DNA from 3 places in the Bacillus sp. JZ105 genome. Region 2 is predicted to be linked to each of the others. Evidence: riboswitches for the same ligand, from Rfam matches in the RefSeq annotation. Region 2 holds a riboswitch; each other region holds the start of a gene.

Region 1 (4,428 bases), 1.4 Mb from region 2:
CACGATCGCTGCAAAAATTGCCCGAAAAGGGGATAGTATTATCGAGCGGATGGTTGATGATGCTGGGCAGGAGGCAGTGACGCATTATTCCGTGCGAGCGGTAATTGCTGAGTTGAACATGTCGGATGTGTCTCTCTCGCTTGAAACCGGGAGAACACATCAAATTCGTGTTCATATGCAGTTTCTTGGGCATCCGCTCATCGGAGATACGCTGTATGGCGGAACGAGCGAGCGGATAGACCGGCAGGCACTGCATAGTGAAGCCCTTGTGTTTCCTCATCCGATGACAGGTGAGCAAATGACATTTTCAGCTCCGCTTCCTGATGATATGAAATCATTGCTGTTTTAACTAGAGAAACCCGGTCACCTGCAGCGCAGGGCCGGGTTTTTTATGATGTGAAATGCTGAAATCTTGACTCATCATAAGGCATGAATGAAGGAACGGAGACCGTTTTAAGCTCAGGGTATGTGAGGGCAGACAGCTGGTTGCCAAATACGCAGCCTGTATCAATATTGACCGTTCTGCCAACGAACCGAGGTTCTTTCACTGGTGTATGACCATACACAATCCATGGTTTTCCGTGATATTCCTTTGCCCAGTCCTTCCGAACAGGCCGTCCATCTGGCCATGTTTCTCCTGTGACAGCACCAAATAATAAATAGGACCGCATCTGTTTATTCGGCTTTTTTCCAATATCCTTTTCCTTCATTGCTGCGTGTGCAATGATCAGCTCACCAGGAATGAGTACATCATAAAGCGGAGCCTTCTCGAATAACTGCTTAAATTCATGTGATAATTTGTTTTGTTCATGAATGGGCAGTTTTTTTATTTCGTTCACTGTTGTTTCGATGCCATGAAGCAATTTGACGGGATTTCCTTTTAAATAGCGATAAAGCTTAAAGCAGTGGTTGCCAGGTACATAGCGGATTGCGCCGTGTGAATAAGCATGAATGACAAATCGCATGACGTCTACTGACTGAGGTCCACGATCTGTTAGGTCACCAACAAGGGCCAGCGTTCTCTTATCAGGATGGACGGGTAATCCATGTTTGAGTTCGTATCCTAGTTTGTGTATGAGGGTAAGCAGCTCTTCGTAGCAGCCGTGGATATCGCCAATGATATCGAATTTCATAAGGTTTCCTCCTGATTTTTTTCATCCTTTCGTCGGATATAAAGAAGTTTGAATTTTAGAAAATATAACGAATGGCTTTCATTTCATTTGGGCAATTGTTAGAATCAATGCTTTAACGTAAAACTTAAAAAATTAAACATGAATGTTAGGAGGCTTTAGCCAATGGAGCATACATCTGTTTCATCACTCGTTGTCGTTATTATTGTCGCCTTTTTCACCCCTATTTTATTGCACCGATTTAAGCTGACCATTCCGGTCGTTGTAGCTGAAATCATCATGGGGCTCATCATTGGGAAAAGCGGTCTTCAACTGGTTGTCGAACATGATGCGTGGTTAGATACATTATCCATGCTCGGTTTTATTTTTCTGATGTTTTTAAGTGGACTTGAAATAGATTTTTCTTCTTTTGAGTCAAAGAAGAAAGCACGAGAACTTCCAAATGGTGTAAAAGAACCAAATACATTTAAAGCAGCCACCATTATTTTTCTTGGGGTATTTTGTATTTCTTTTATTCTGTCCTATGCGTTTGTACTCGCAGGGTTTATCCAAAATGCCTTTTTAATGACGCTCATTATCTCTACCATCTCATTAGGCGTAGTGGTGCCAACCTTAAAAGAGGAAAAGTTGATGCAGACGAATATCGGTCAAATCATTCTGCTTGTAGCTGTCATTGCCGATTTGGTCACGATGATTTTACTTGCTGTGTTTTCCTCCATTTATGGAGATGGAACAGGGAACATGTGGCTCCTGCTCTTATTATTCGCTGCAGGCATTCTTCTTTATTTATTTGGCCGCGTATTTAAGACAAAGTCAATTTTTCAGTCGATGTCTAAAGGAACCGTGCAAATTGGGACAAGGGCAATCTTTACTCTCATTATAGTCTTAGTTGCCTTATCTGAATCACTCGGCGCTGAAAATATTCTTGGGGCGTTTTTAGCTGGTGTGCTTGTGTCCCTTCTTTCGCCAAATAAAGAGCTCGTTCAGCAGCTGGACTCATTTGGCTACGGATTTTTAATCCCGATCTTTTTTGTGATGGTCGGAGTAGATCTGAATATATGGGCACTGTTTAAGGACCCAAGCATTATGATCATGATTCCGCTGCTGTTTATTGCGCTGCTTATAAGTAAGCTCATCCCGATTCTTTATTTGAAAAAATGGTATGACATGAAAAAGGTCATTGGCTCCGGCTTTTTATTAACTTCTACGTTATCTCTCGTCATAGCAGCTGCGACGATTGGTGAGCGGCTCGGTGTCATTGATCATAAAATGTCAGGAGCGCTGATTTTAGTTGCTGTGTTAACGAGTATTTTAACACCTGTTTGGTTTAAAGCGCTGTTTAAAAAAGAACAAGCGGCAAGCCATAAGAAGCGTGTGACCTTTATTGGAGCAAATCAACTGACCTTACCTGTCACACTTGATTTACATCAGGATGAATATGACATTCGGATTTTGCATGTGTTTCAAGAAAATAAGGAAGCGCTGCTGGCAGACTCTATCTTTGAAGTCGAATCAATTGAACAATACGACGATGAGACGCTGAGAAAGGCAGGCGTCGGCCAAGAGGATGTCCTTGTCGTCGCAACAGGCAGTGAGACGAAAAATAAGGAAATTGCTTTATTTGCAAAAGAGGAAGGAGCGAAACAAGTCATTGCAAGTGTCAATAAAGCTGAGGCAGAGCTGACATTGAAGGAAGCGGGCATTGATACGTTTTCTACTTTCCTTTCATCTAAAACGGTGCTAAGAGCTTTGATTGAAGCACCTGATGCGATTCGATTGCTAACAAATGAGGATTCTTCTTTGTATCAAATTCAAATGAACAATCATCGTTATCATAATGTCATGCTGAGGGAATTCCCTTTCACCGGTGATTTGGTATTTGTCCGCATTTTCAGAGGAGTAGACAGCTTAGTACCGCATGGTGATACGACACTTAGAAGCGGTGACCGTGTGCTTGTATCGGGCTCCCGTGAGTATGTGGCAGGTCTAAGAGCCCAATTAGAATGACAATGAACCCTTGACCAATGACCAATTCCTGATTAAGATAGAGGTACAACATCATATATTTGATCCACTAGGGGAGTCCTTTATAAGGGCTGAGATAAAAGTGTCGACTTTTAGACCCTCATTACCTGAACAGGTTCATACCTGCGTAGGGAAGTGGTGCGGTTTTTGACTATGCTTTTTACAAATTCCAAGCCACTTTCCACGCGGAAAGTGGCTTTTTTATATGGAAAAACAGGAGGAGAGGAATATGACGTTTTCAACAGAATGTAAAGAGGCTGCAGCAACATGGTGGAATGGAAGCTTTACACATCCTTTTGTCAAAGGGATTGGAGATGGCACACTTTCACTCGATCGTTTCACCTATTACGTGATGCAGGATTCGTATTATTTAACTCATTTTGCAAAGGTGCAGGCATATGGAGCGGCGATGAGTGAGGACTTACATACGACGGGCAGAATGGCGTATCATGCCCAGGGCACGTATGAAGCAGAGCTGTCGCTGCATAGGAAATTTACAGAGCTTCTGCAAATTTCTGATGAAGCCATTGAGAACTTTAAGCCTTCTCCCACTGCTTATGCGTATACCTCTCATATGTACCGATCTGTAAAAAGCGGACGGTTTGAAGAGATTTTAGCCGCATTATTACCATGTTACTGGCTCTATTATGAGGTAGGTGAAAAGCTGAAACAAACAACACCTGACCATCCGATTTACCAAGAATGGATTTTGACATATGGAGGCGATTGGTTTAAGGAACTCGTCTTCGAACAGGTGAACCGCTTTGATGAACTAGCGGAAAAAGCACCAGACCATGTACGGGCCAATATGAAAGAAAATTTTGTGATTTCAAGCTATTACGAATATCATTTTTGGGAGATGGCGTATCAAAAAGAAATGTGGCAAACAGCATGCTTAGATGGGGTTGGTGCAAATGGAACTCCACGCAGTGACAAATGATTCGCTTCCTGCGGGTGAACTGATCAAACAAATAAAAGCCATTGCGTCTGAAGTGGATTTTATTCATATTCGGGAACGGTCTAAAACAGCGAGTGAGCTTGTTGATCTCGTGAAGAATCTTCTTTTAGAAGGTGTACCGAAAGAAAAGCTCGTGATTAATGACCGAGTAGACGTTGCGCTGCTTACCAATATTCACAGGGTGCATCTCCCGAGCCACAGCTTTTCGCCAAAAGAACTGCGAAAAAAGTTTCCTCACCTTCATGCGGGAGTATCTGTCCATTCGATAGAAGAAGCGAAAGCAGCAGAGAAAAATGGAGCAGAGTATGTCATGTT
Region 2 (4,428 bases):
AGCATTAAAAGCAGAAGAAGCACCGAAATCAGAAGGGAAAATATCACCACTGACAGAAAAAGCGATTCAGCAAGTGCAAGAATCGTTTTTGAAGCAGGATGAAGGAACCGCTATTCAACAGAAGCAAGTGAAAAAATCATTTAAAGTGAATAAGAAGAAAGGAATCAGTATCAAACGAAAAGCTGCTAAAGAAGGCAAAATGCGCACGTCTGCCGTTCGCTCCATTGATGGACTAGCTATTAATCAATCGGCTGTCTTAACAGAGGACGACCCAGTTGATTTATGGTTTTTAAGCACATCTTCACCTCAGGCACTCATCAGCCGGATTACCTCTTCAAACCCTGATTATTTTGTTCAATTATTTGTTGTTGATTATGAAACAGGACAAGCCTACCCGACAGATTTAATTCAACCGGCAGGCAGCCTGCTTGGATTGACCAATTTACCAGCAGGTGATTATGCATTCGGTATTACAAGCGGCGGAGAATTTGGAGACTCCTACACGATACAAGTGAATGCAAAAAACCCGCCCAATTTCACGGGGGCTGTATCCCTTTCGTCCACCTTGCAATATTTTGTAGCTGAGTATGCAAACGGTGATGTTTTCGCAAATGGTACAAAAGTATACAATAAGCAAACAAAGACCGCCGATTATAAATGGGAGCGTGTGTTTTACTTCTCATATGATGGAAAATATGAACAGAGAACTCATTCTGCTCCGCTCCATATGCCAGTTCCTCTGAGGCCATTCTCGTCTACTTAGATGTGGAGACTTTATTTATGTATCATGAATCATCGTTTGCTAGCGGGCAGTACTACCATAGTAGCTTTGTTGATACACTCGGGAAGACAACACCAAGACGCTTAGATATTGATGATATGACAAATTACGGTGATCATATTTTAGCTGTAGATTTAAAAACAGGAAAGCCGATTGATTTCTTCAGTGTGCTGAATTTCTACTATGCTGCAGGGATCGAGAAGCTGCCAACAATCAGAACGTTGAATTAAGAAAGGCGGTTGACATCAAATCGCCACATGTGTAGAGTAAAGATAATTAAATGACAAAAGTCCACTAGGGGAGTCATGTATGACTGAGACAAGAGAAAATCTTGGACCCTTTGAACCTGATCTAGTTCGTACTAGCGGAGGGAAGTGGAGCTGGACCTTGTCTTATTCATGATTGAATCGATAAGAAGGCCGCTCCATTTGGGGTGGCTTTTTCATTTATTCAACTGAAGAAGAGGAGGCTTTTTTTATGACATTTTCTACGCAATTAAGGAAAGAAGCAGAACCGTTATTTGAAGCCATTTATCAGCATCCGTTCGTCAGAGGCTTGGCAGCAGGAAAGCTGGAAAAGGAACAGATCATTCATTACGTCAAACAAGATGCAGAATACTTACAAGCATTCATTAAAATTTATGCAGCAGCACTCAGCAGATGTACAGACAGAGAGGATATTGCGTTTTTCCATCAGCAGATTGCGTTTGTACTAGATAGTGAGACGCACCCTCATCAAAACCTTTGCCGAGTGGCAGGAGTCGCATATGATGAGCTCCAAGGTGCTTCTTTGGCTCCGAGTGCTCACCACTATATTCATCACATGCTGCAAGTTGCGCAAGAGGGCACGCTTGGTGAAATCATCGCTGTCCTGCTTCCATGTCCTTGGACATATTGGGAAATAGGGAAACGAATGCTTACAGATGTGCAGCCAGACCCGTCACATCCGTTTTATGAGTGGATCACGTTTTATGGAGGATTAACTGATTCTGTCACAGGTGAGCTTTGCAAGCGGCTCGATCAATTGGCGGAAGCAGCAAGTGAGAAGGAAAAGGAAAAAATGAAACAGCACTTTATCTTAAGCTGCCAGCTCGAGTACAAGTTTTGGGAAATGGCCTTTACTATTGAAGAGTGGCCAGTTCAACTGGAGGTGCATTCATCATGACATGGAAGATGAAAGAAGTCGTCCTTGCGGTCATTTTATCCGTTGCGTGTGGTGTGATCTATTTAGGATGGTCCACGCTATACTTACCGATTACAGCACTTGTGGGCCCAGCAGGAGGCAACATCATGTTTGGAATATGGGTCATTGCCAGTCCAATCGTTGCATATATCATTCAAAAGCCAGGGGCTGCTCTGATTGCGGAAACAGCCGCCGCGGCTGTGGAATTATTGACAGGCAGCCACTTTGGACTTTCAGCTCTGCTGATTGGTGTATGCCAAGGGCTTGGGGCAGAAATCGCCTTCGCTCTTTTTGGTTATAAACGATATCGCATGTGGACACTGATGCTGTCTGGTGCCTTTGCCGCTATCGGAGCGATGGCGTACAGTCTCGTGGCAAATGGCTTTGGTTATTACACGCCTCAAGTTTTACTTATGACTCTTGTGACTCAAATTATCAGTGGAATGATACTTGGCGGCTGCCTTGCGAAAGTGGTGGTGGACGCACTATCCAAAACAGGTGTACTAAATCAATATGCCATCATGAAAGAAAAACGAAACAAAGGTGAACAGCATGAATTCATTTCTCGCGTGCAATGAACTCTCTGTCCGTTTTTATGAACAGCCTAAGCCCGTTTTGCATCAAATCTCCCTTACGGTACAAAAAGGAGAAAGGGTGCTTATTTTAGGACCGAGCGGAAGCGGGAAATCCACGCTCATTTCGGTTCTGGCTGGAATCATTCCAGAGCATGTGGAAGCAGACATGCAGGGTGAAGTGGTGCTGCAAAGACATACAGGCGTCATGTTTCAAGATCCAGACTCTCAGTTTTGTATGCACCGCGTCAATGAAGAAATTGCCTTTAGCTTAGAGAACCGTTCTGTCCCTCGTGAAGAGATGGATGACATCATTCAGGAGCTCATGCAAAAAGTCCAACTGAATGTCGATCCGCAAACAGAGATTCATACTTTATCTGGCGGCATGAAGCAGCGATTGGCACTTGCTTGTCTACTCGCATTACAGCCGGATGTTCTATTCTTTGATGAACCGACCGCACAGCTTGACCCGGCAGGTAGAATGGACATATTTCAACTGCTGCAGCAGCTTGCAGCTGATCAGCATCAGACCATGATTTTTGTAGAGCATGTGCTTGATGGTGTCATCGAATGGATGGACCGGGTGATTTTATTAGATGATCAAGGCAGCATTTTAGCAGATGGAGCTCCAAAAGATGTGCTCGCGGCATATGAGGAAGAAATGAAAGAGGCTGGCATTTGGCGGCCCAAATTATTTCCCGAGAAATGGTCTACGATCATTCAAGATCCATTTCATCCACTGAGTCAAACTTTTATGCAAACCTTTGAAGCACGAAAAGAGCAGCGTGAAAAAGTGCCATCAATTGCACGAAAGACAATGGTTCGTACAGAAAATCTTCAATTAAGCTACGGGAAAAAAAGGATTATGAGTAACCTTCAGCTGGATATCAAAGCAGGAGATTGGGTGGCGATTATTGGAGAAAATGGGAGCGGAAAAAGTACATGTCTCAAACATTTGATCCGCTTAGAGCCAGCTAAAAAAGGTCATATATTCTTAAAAGAAATAGACCTTAAAAAATGGTCTGACCGACTACTCTATGAAAAAGCAGGCTTTGTGTTTCAAAATCCGGAGCTTCAATTTATTCAAGACACAGTATTCGATGAAATTGCCTTTGGCGGCAGACAACGAAACTGGCCAGAATCAGTCGTACAAGAAAAAACGGTACAGCTGCTGAAAGAGTTCGGTTTAGAGAAGCATGCAAAAGCACATCCCTTCACCTTAAGTTTAGGGCAAAAAAGAAGATTGAGTGTTGCCACGATGCTCCTTTTTGATCAAGATGTATTGCTGTTAGATGAACCGACTTTTGGGCAGGATGAAAAAACGGCGAAGGAATTAATGATTCGTTTAAAAGAGCGTCAGCGCCAAGGCACTACCATTGTGATGGTCACACATGATATGGAGCTTGTCGATGAGTGTGCCGATCAAGTGCTTCTGTTTCATCAAGGGAAGCATGTGTATGATGGCAGCCCTTATGATTTATTTTCAAATCAAGAACTTGTCGATGCTTATCAGCTGAGAGTTCCTTTACATTATCGCTATGTGGCAGAAAGAAAGGACGTGCTGACGATTGCAAAGTAATCACTCCTTTCTTTCCACTGTGAATCCAGTCATGAAATTACTCGCTCACATGCTTGCGATGGGCTGCCTCATGGCGATATCTGATCCTAAAACAACCTTTATCATCTGGCTGTTTGCTCTTGGCATTGGACTTGTTTTAGGTGGATGGAATATGAAGTATCTCGTTACAAGGCTTGTCCCATATCTCCTCTTTTTTATTCTCGTGTTCTGGATGATGGCGGCCTTCGGCAAGGGGGATCATACTATTTGGAAGTGGGCATGGTTTCATATCACAGAGGAGAGTTTAAGAAATGGACTCACCATCTCTTTTAGAA
Region 3 (4,428 bases), 1.1 Mb from region 2:
AAAAGCCAAATGAACCGGTACCATATGTACCGCCAGTGCCAAAAATCGAGCAGCCAGTTTTTCCGCAAGTGGATGTGAACTATTATCAGACCAATCTCTACCAGCCATTCACACCTCCTCCCAAAAAAGATCATCACGAGAAAAAAGATCACGTTCATGAGAAGAAAGATCATGTTCATGACAAAAAGGATCACAAGGATCATTTTCATCATGAAAATAAAGACCACAAAGATAACAAGGGTCATGTCCATCATGAAAATAAGGAACATAAAGATCACAAGGACCATTTTCATCATGAAAATAAAGGTCATCTAAAAGATGAAGTGGCAAAGGGGTATGATCCGTTTATTCATATTCCGCATCAAAAAGAGGAGGGAAAAGACATGGAGCATGGCAATTATCCGAACCTTCCTAACTTCCCGCAAATGCCAAATGTGGGAGGGGCAGCGGTAGGGGGAATGGCTGAAAATAACGAGCATCATCACCAGCATCATCATCATGAACCATATGATCCTTATTTTGGTTATGGTCATTACATGCCGGCGATGTATCCATATCCGCAGCAAATGGTGCCGGCATCGCCAATTTTACCGGGATCAGGCTTATGTTATCCTATCCATCCATATTATCACCATCATATGATGCCATATCCATACCCAGCTCATCCGTATTATCCTGCGTATCAAGCGCCTGCTTACTACGGAGAAAATCATGAGCACCATGCAAACGACGGACATCACTGGCATCACCATATGCATCCGAATGCCAATGCAAATGCCAACGCAAATCAAGGCTTTTTTCCAAACGTTTCAAATGCAGCATATGGCAAGGAAGATTGTGGATGCGATGATGGCATGAAGCATCATCATCAGCCTTGGCTGGGACATTATCCGAATTCTGTTCCTTATGGCCAAATGGGTGCTTATCCAGCTCAGCCTTACATGCAGTCATATCCAGGTCAATCCGTTTTTGCAAGGCCGGAGGAAGAAGAAGAAGATTAATGACAGAAGGAACGATCTCAATCGTTCCTTTCAGCGTGTAGACAAACCCTCGCATTCGGTGTCAGGTCTGCGCGCCGGTACTCACGAATGTCAAATTCGCTCCGTTCCGGTGCTCGCCTCCTAGATTGCAAAGGTTTTCTATTACGCTGAAAAGAAGACAAATGGCTAAAATCAAGAACATTTTAGCATTTGTCACCAGTCGGAAGGAACGATCTCAATCGTTCCTTTTTTTGTTTATAACTGACAGCTTGATTTTTTTCCTAACTGTACATGCTAAAACAGAGCCTGTTTCGCGCTCATGAGATTGAATTTGTACAGGGGGTTTTTCGTTTGAGACAAAAATGGCAAAAAACAATCGCATTAGTGCTTCTTCCTATTGGTTTAACGGCATGTGGTGCAAATAATAACGCAGGTGTCGATACACGTCATAATCAATCAGGCCAGCCGGTTGGTTATCATTCGAATCAACGAGCGGAAGACAACAACCAAGATCATCAAGGACCAGTTTCTGAACTCATGGAGGGAATGAACGGGAGAAATACAACGAATGTTGATTACCGTACACGTCCTCAAGCTGATGATCGAATCCCTCTCACAGGTGGAGATGGACGCTACAGTCATGGAGATATGAACTATCATAACCAAATGTCGTTCTCAGGCTATGATAAACAAGAGAACATCCAGCGTTCAAGAAAAATTGCCAACCGCATCAATAAAATGAATCACGTGGCTGACTCTCAAGTCATGGTGACGGATGAGAATGTGTATATTGCCATTAAATCAGATGGCCGCCTGACGTCGGAAGGTGTATCACAAGTAGAAGAAGCAGCGACTCGTTATGCGGATGGAAGAGCAGTCCAAGTCATAAAAGATGAAGGTGCATTCACACGCTTTAGAGACATGAGAAGAACGCAATTTGAAACAGGCCAAACAGGCATGACCCGGTAGTTTGACATCAAAAAGGCTAAAGTTCATCACGAACTTTAGCCTTTTCTTAAAAATAAACCTTGATGCCTATATAAAATTCGTAAAAGAAATAACAGCCAAACCCTAGTAATAAAATACCAGCAATAATGGATGTCCACTTGATCATCGTCCGATTCATCACTTTTCTAGTTAAGGATACAAGTGTGAGAAGACCGATGTCATGAAGGAGAATCCCTGCCAAAATACCGCCGGCAGCCAGCATAAATTCAGATGAGTCTGTTTTTGTATACGCATCCGCAAGGACAGCCCCAAAAACAGAAACCCAGAACACAAGATTTCCAGGAGATACCGCCACGAGCAAGCCGTTTCGATATGTTTTTGCGAATGATTTATTGACCTTTTCTCCTGCTAAATGGATATCTTGATCCGCATTTTTAATGGAATCGTATGCGAGAATCATTAAAAATACAGCTCCGATCAGCCAGAGCGGGATTTGAACAAACGGCAAAGATAAAAACTGAGCAAATCCAGCATATAAAGCCAAAATAAGTAATAAGTCTATGGTCATACCGCCTGCTCCGACAGTTAAACCATGAAAGAATCCGTTTTTGAGTCCCTGTTTTGTCATTTCAACCGTGATTGCTCCAACAGGCAGAGCAATTGAGAATCCTACGACGATAAATGTGAGAAATGTTTGCAATCGACTAGAACTTCCTTTGAATAAATTGTATAAAAATTCTCCGTTTAGATTAATTATACATAACAGGAGAAAAGGATCAATGTTTATTTCAGATTTGATTGAAATGATAGAGATAGATGATGTATAGAAGACTGTATATCAACATGATCCATAACGCTTATAGGGGAAAGGAACTATTTTCCTGAATCTTCTTTTCTTCATGATGTCTCTATGCTACACTGATGTGGAAATCAATAAAAGTGACTAGGGGTGCCCGTAAATGGGCTGAGAGAGAAGCATAAGCTTCTTAACCCTTTGGACCTGATCTGGCTCGTACCAGCGTGGGGAAGTTGAAGATGATGCATGTATCCTATCAATGATATGCATGTTTATTTCTGACGACGAAACCAGGTTCTTTAAATAGAGCCTGGTTTTTTGCTGGTGCTGATTCCATCCTGTCCGGTGACAAGAAGAAAAGGAGAGAACAGCAAATGAAGGAAAAGAAAAGTGTCCCATCCAACCAATCATTATTATCCAGCTTTGACGGCAGCCGAAAGGTGTATGAGAAAGGATCAAGGCCCGATATCTTAGTACCGAAAAGAGAGATTGTGCTCTCACATACTGTGACAGAGGCGGGCGACATAAAAAATGAACCAGCCCGTGTATACGATACGAGTGGACCGTACACTGATGAGAACGTTCATATTGACGTCACAAAAGGATTAAAGCGTCTTAGGGCAGCATGGATTGAAGAAAGAGGAGATACAGAAAGCTATGAAGGGCGTCATGTAAAACCGGAAGATAACGGATATCGGTCAAGGGAGAAGGAGTCCTTCCATTCTGTCCAAACTGATTTTCATCATAAGCCGCTCCGCGCGAAACAAGGAGCGCGCGTAACGCAAATGCATTATGCCAAAAAAGGCATCATTACGCCTGAAATGGAGTTTATCGCAATAAGAGAAGAGCTAAGCCCTGAGTTTGTTAGAGAGGAAGTAGCGAGCGGAAGAGCCGTTATTCCTTCGAATATTAACCATCCAGAAAGTGAACCAATGATTATCGGAAGGAATTTTCATGTCAAAATCAATGCGAATATTGGCAATTCAGCTGTAACATCATCCATTAATGAAGAGGTTGAAAAAATGACATGGGCGATCAGATGGGGGGCAGATACAATGATGGATCTGTCTACTGGAAAGGATATTCATACAACGAGAGAATGGATCATTCGGAATTGCCCCGTCCCAGTAGGAACCGTTCCTATCTATCAGGCCCTTGAAAAAGTGAATGGAGTCGCAGAAGATTTGACGTGGGATGTGTACAGAGACACATTAATTGAACAAGCAGAACAAGGTGTAGATTATTTTACAATTCATGCGGGCGTGCTGTTAAGATATATTCCGCTTACAGTTGATCGGGTGACCGGAATTGTTTCAAGAGGCGGTGCGATTATGGCAAGATGGTGTCTTGCTCATCATCAAGAGAATTTCCTCTACACGCACTTTGAAGATATTTGTGAAATTATGAAAACGTATGATATCGCCTTTTCACTTGGAGATGGACTTAGACCAGGCTCGATTGCTGATGCCAATGATGAGGCGCAGTTTGCAGAGCTGGAAACGTTAGGTGAATTAACAGAGATCGCCTGGAAACATGATGTGCAGGTGATGATTGAAGGGCCCGGCCATGTCCCAATGGATAAAATTAAAGAGAATGTGGACAAGCAAATGGACATTTGCAAGGAAGCACCATTTTATACATTAGGGCCTCTTACAACAGATATCGCGCCGGGGTATGATCACATTACATCCGCCATCGGTGCGG

What was found. A riboswitch is a leader RNA that binds a small molecule or an ion and turns the genes downstream of it on or off. The one in region 2 is predicted to bind thiamine pyrophosphate.
Region 1: it holds a riboswitch for thiamine pyrophosphate, as region 2 does, so the genes downstream of both, tenA (thiaminase II) here and tenA (thiaminase II) in region 2, are expected to answer to the same signal.
Region 3: it holds a riboswitch for thiamine pyrophosphate, as region 2 does, so the genes downstream of both, thiC (phosphomethylpyrimidine synthase ThiC) here and tenA (thiaminase II) in region 2, are expected to answer to the same signal.

The regions. Positions count from the first base shown of each region.
Region 1 is NZ_CP096387.1:1,170,368-1,174,795, forward strand. Features, by position in the region: gene M1D81_RS05810 (RluA family pseudouridine synthase) at 1-349, shown strand, start outside; gene prpE (bis(5'-nucleosyl)-tetraphosphatase PrpE) at 390-1,133, opposite strand; gene M1D81_RS05820 (monovalent cation:proton antiporter family protein) at 1,296-3,137, shown strand; TPP riboswitch at 3,197-3,306, shown strand; gene tenA (thiaminase II) at 3,385-4,095, shown strand; gene tenI (thiazole tautomerase TenI) at 4,070-4,428, shown strand, end outside.
Region 2 is NZ_CP096387.1:3,586,657-3,591,084, reverse strand. Features, by position in the region: partial or broken gene M1D81_RS18505 (hypothetical protein) at 1-1,011, shown strand, start outside; TPP riboswitch at 1,068-1,171, shown strand; gene tenA (thiaminase II) at 1,259-1,945, shown strand; gene M1D81_RS18495 (ECF transporter S component) at 1,942-2,541, shown strand; gene M1D81_RS18490 (ABC transporter ATP-binding protein) at 2,516-4,114, shown strand; gene M1D81_RS18485 (energy-coupling factor transporter transmembrane component T family protein) at 4,104-4,428, shown strand, end outside.
Region 3 is NZ_CP096387.1:2,500,310-2,504,737, reverse strand. Features, by position in the region: gene safA (SafA/ExsA family spore coat assembly protein) at 1-1,001, shown strand, start outside; gene M1D81_RS12885 (YhcN/YlaJ family sporulation lipoprotein) at 1,332-1,949, shown strand; gene M1D81_RS12880 (LysE family transporter) at 1,996-2,628, opposite strand; TPP riboswitch at 2,864-2,972, shown strand; gene thiC (phosphomethylpyrimidine synthase ThiC) at 3,099-4,428, shown strand, end outside.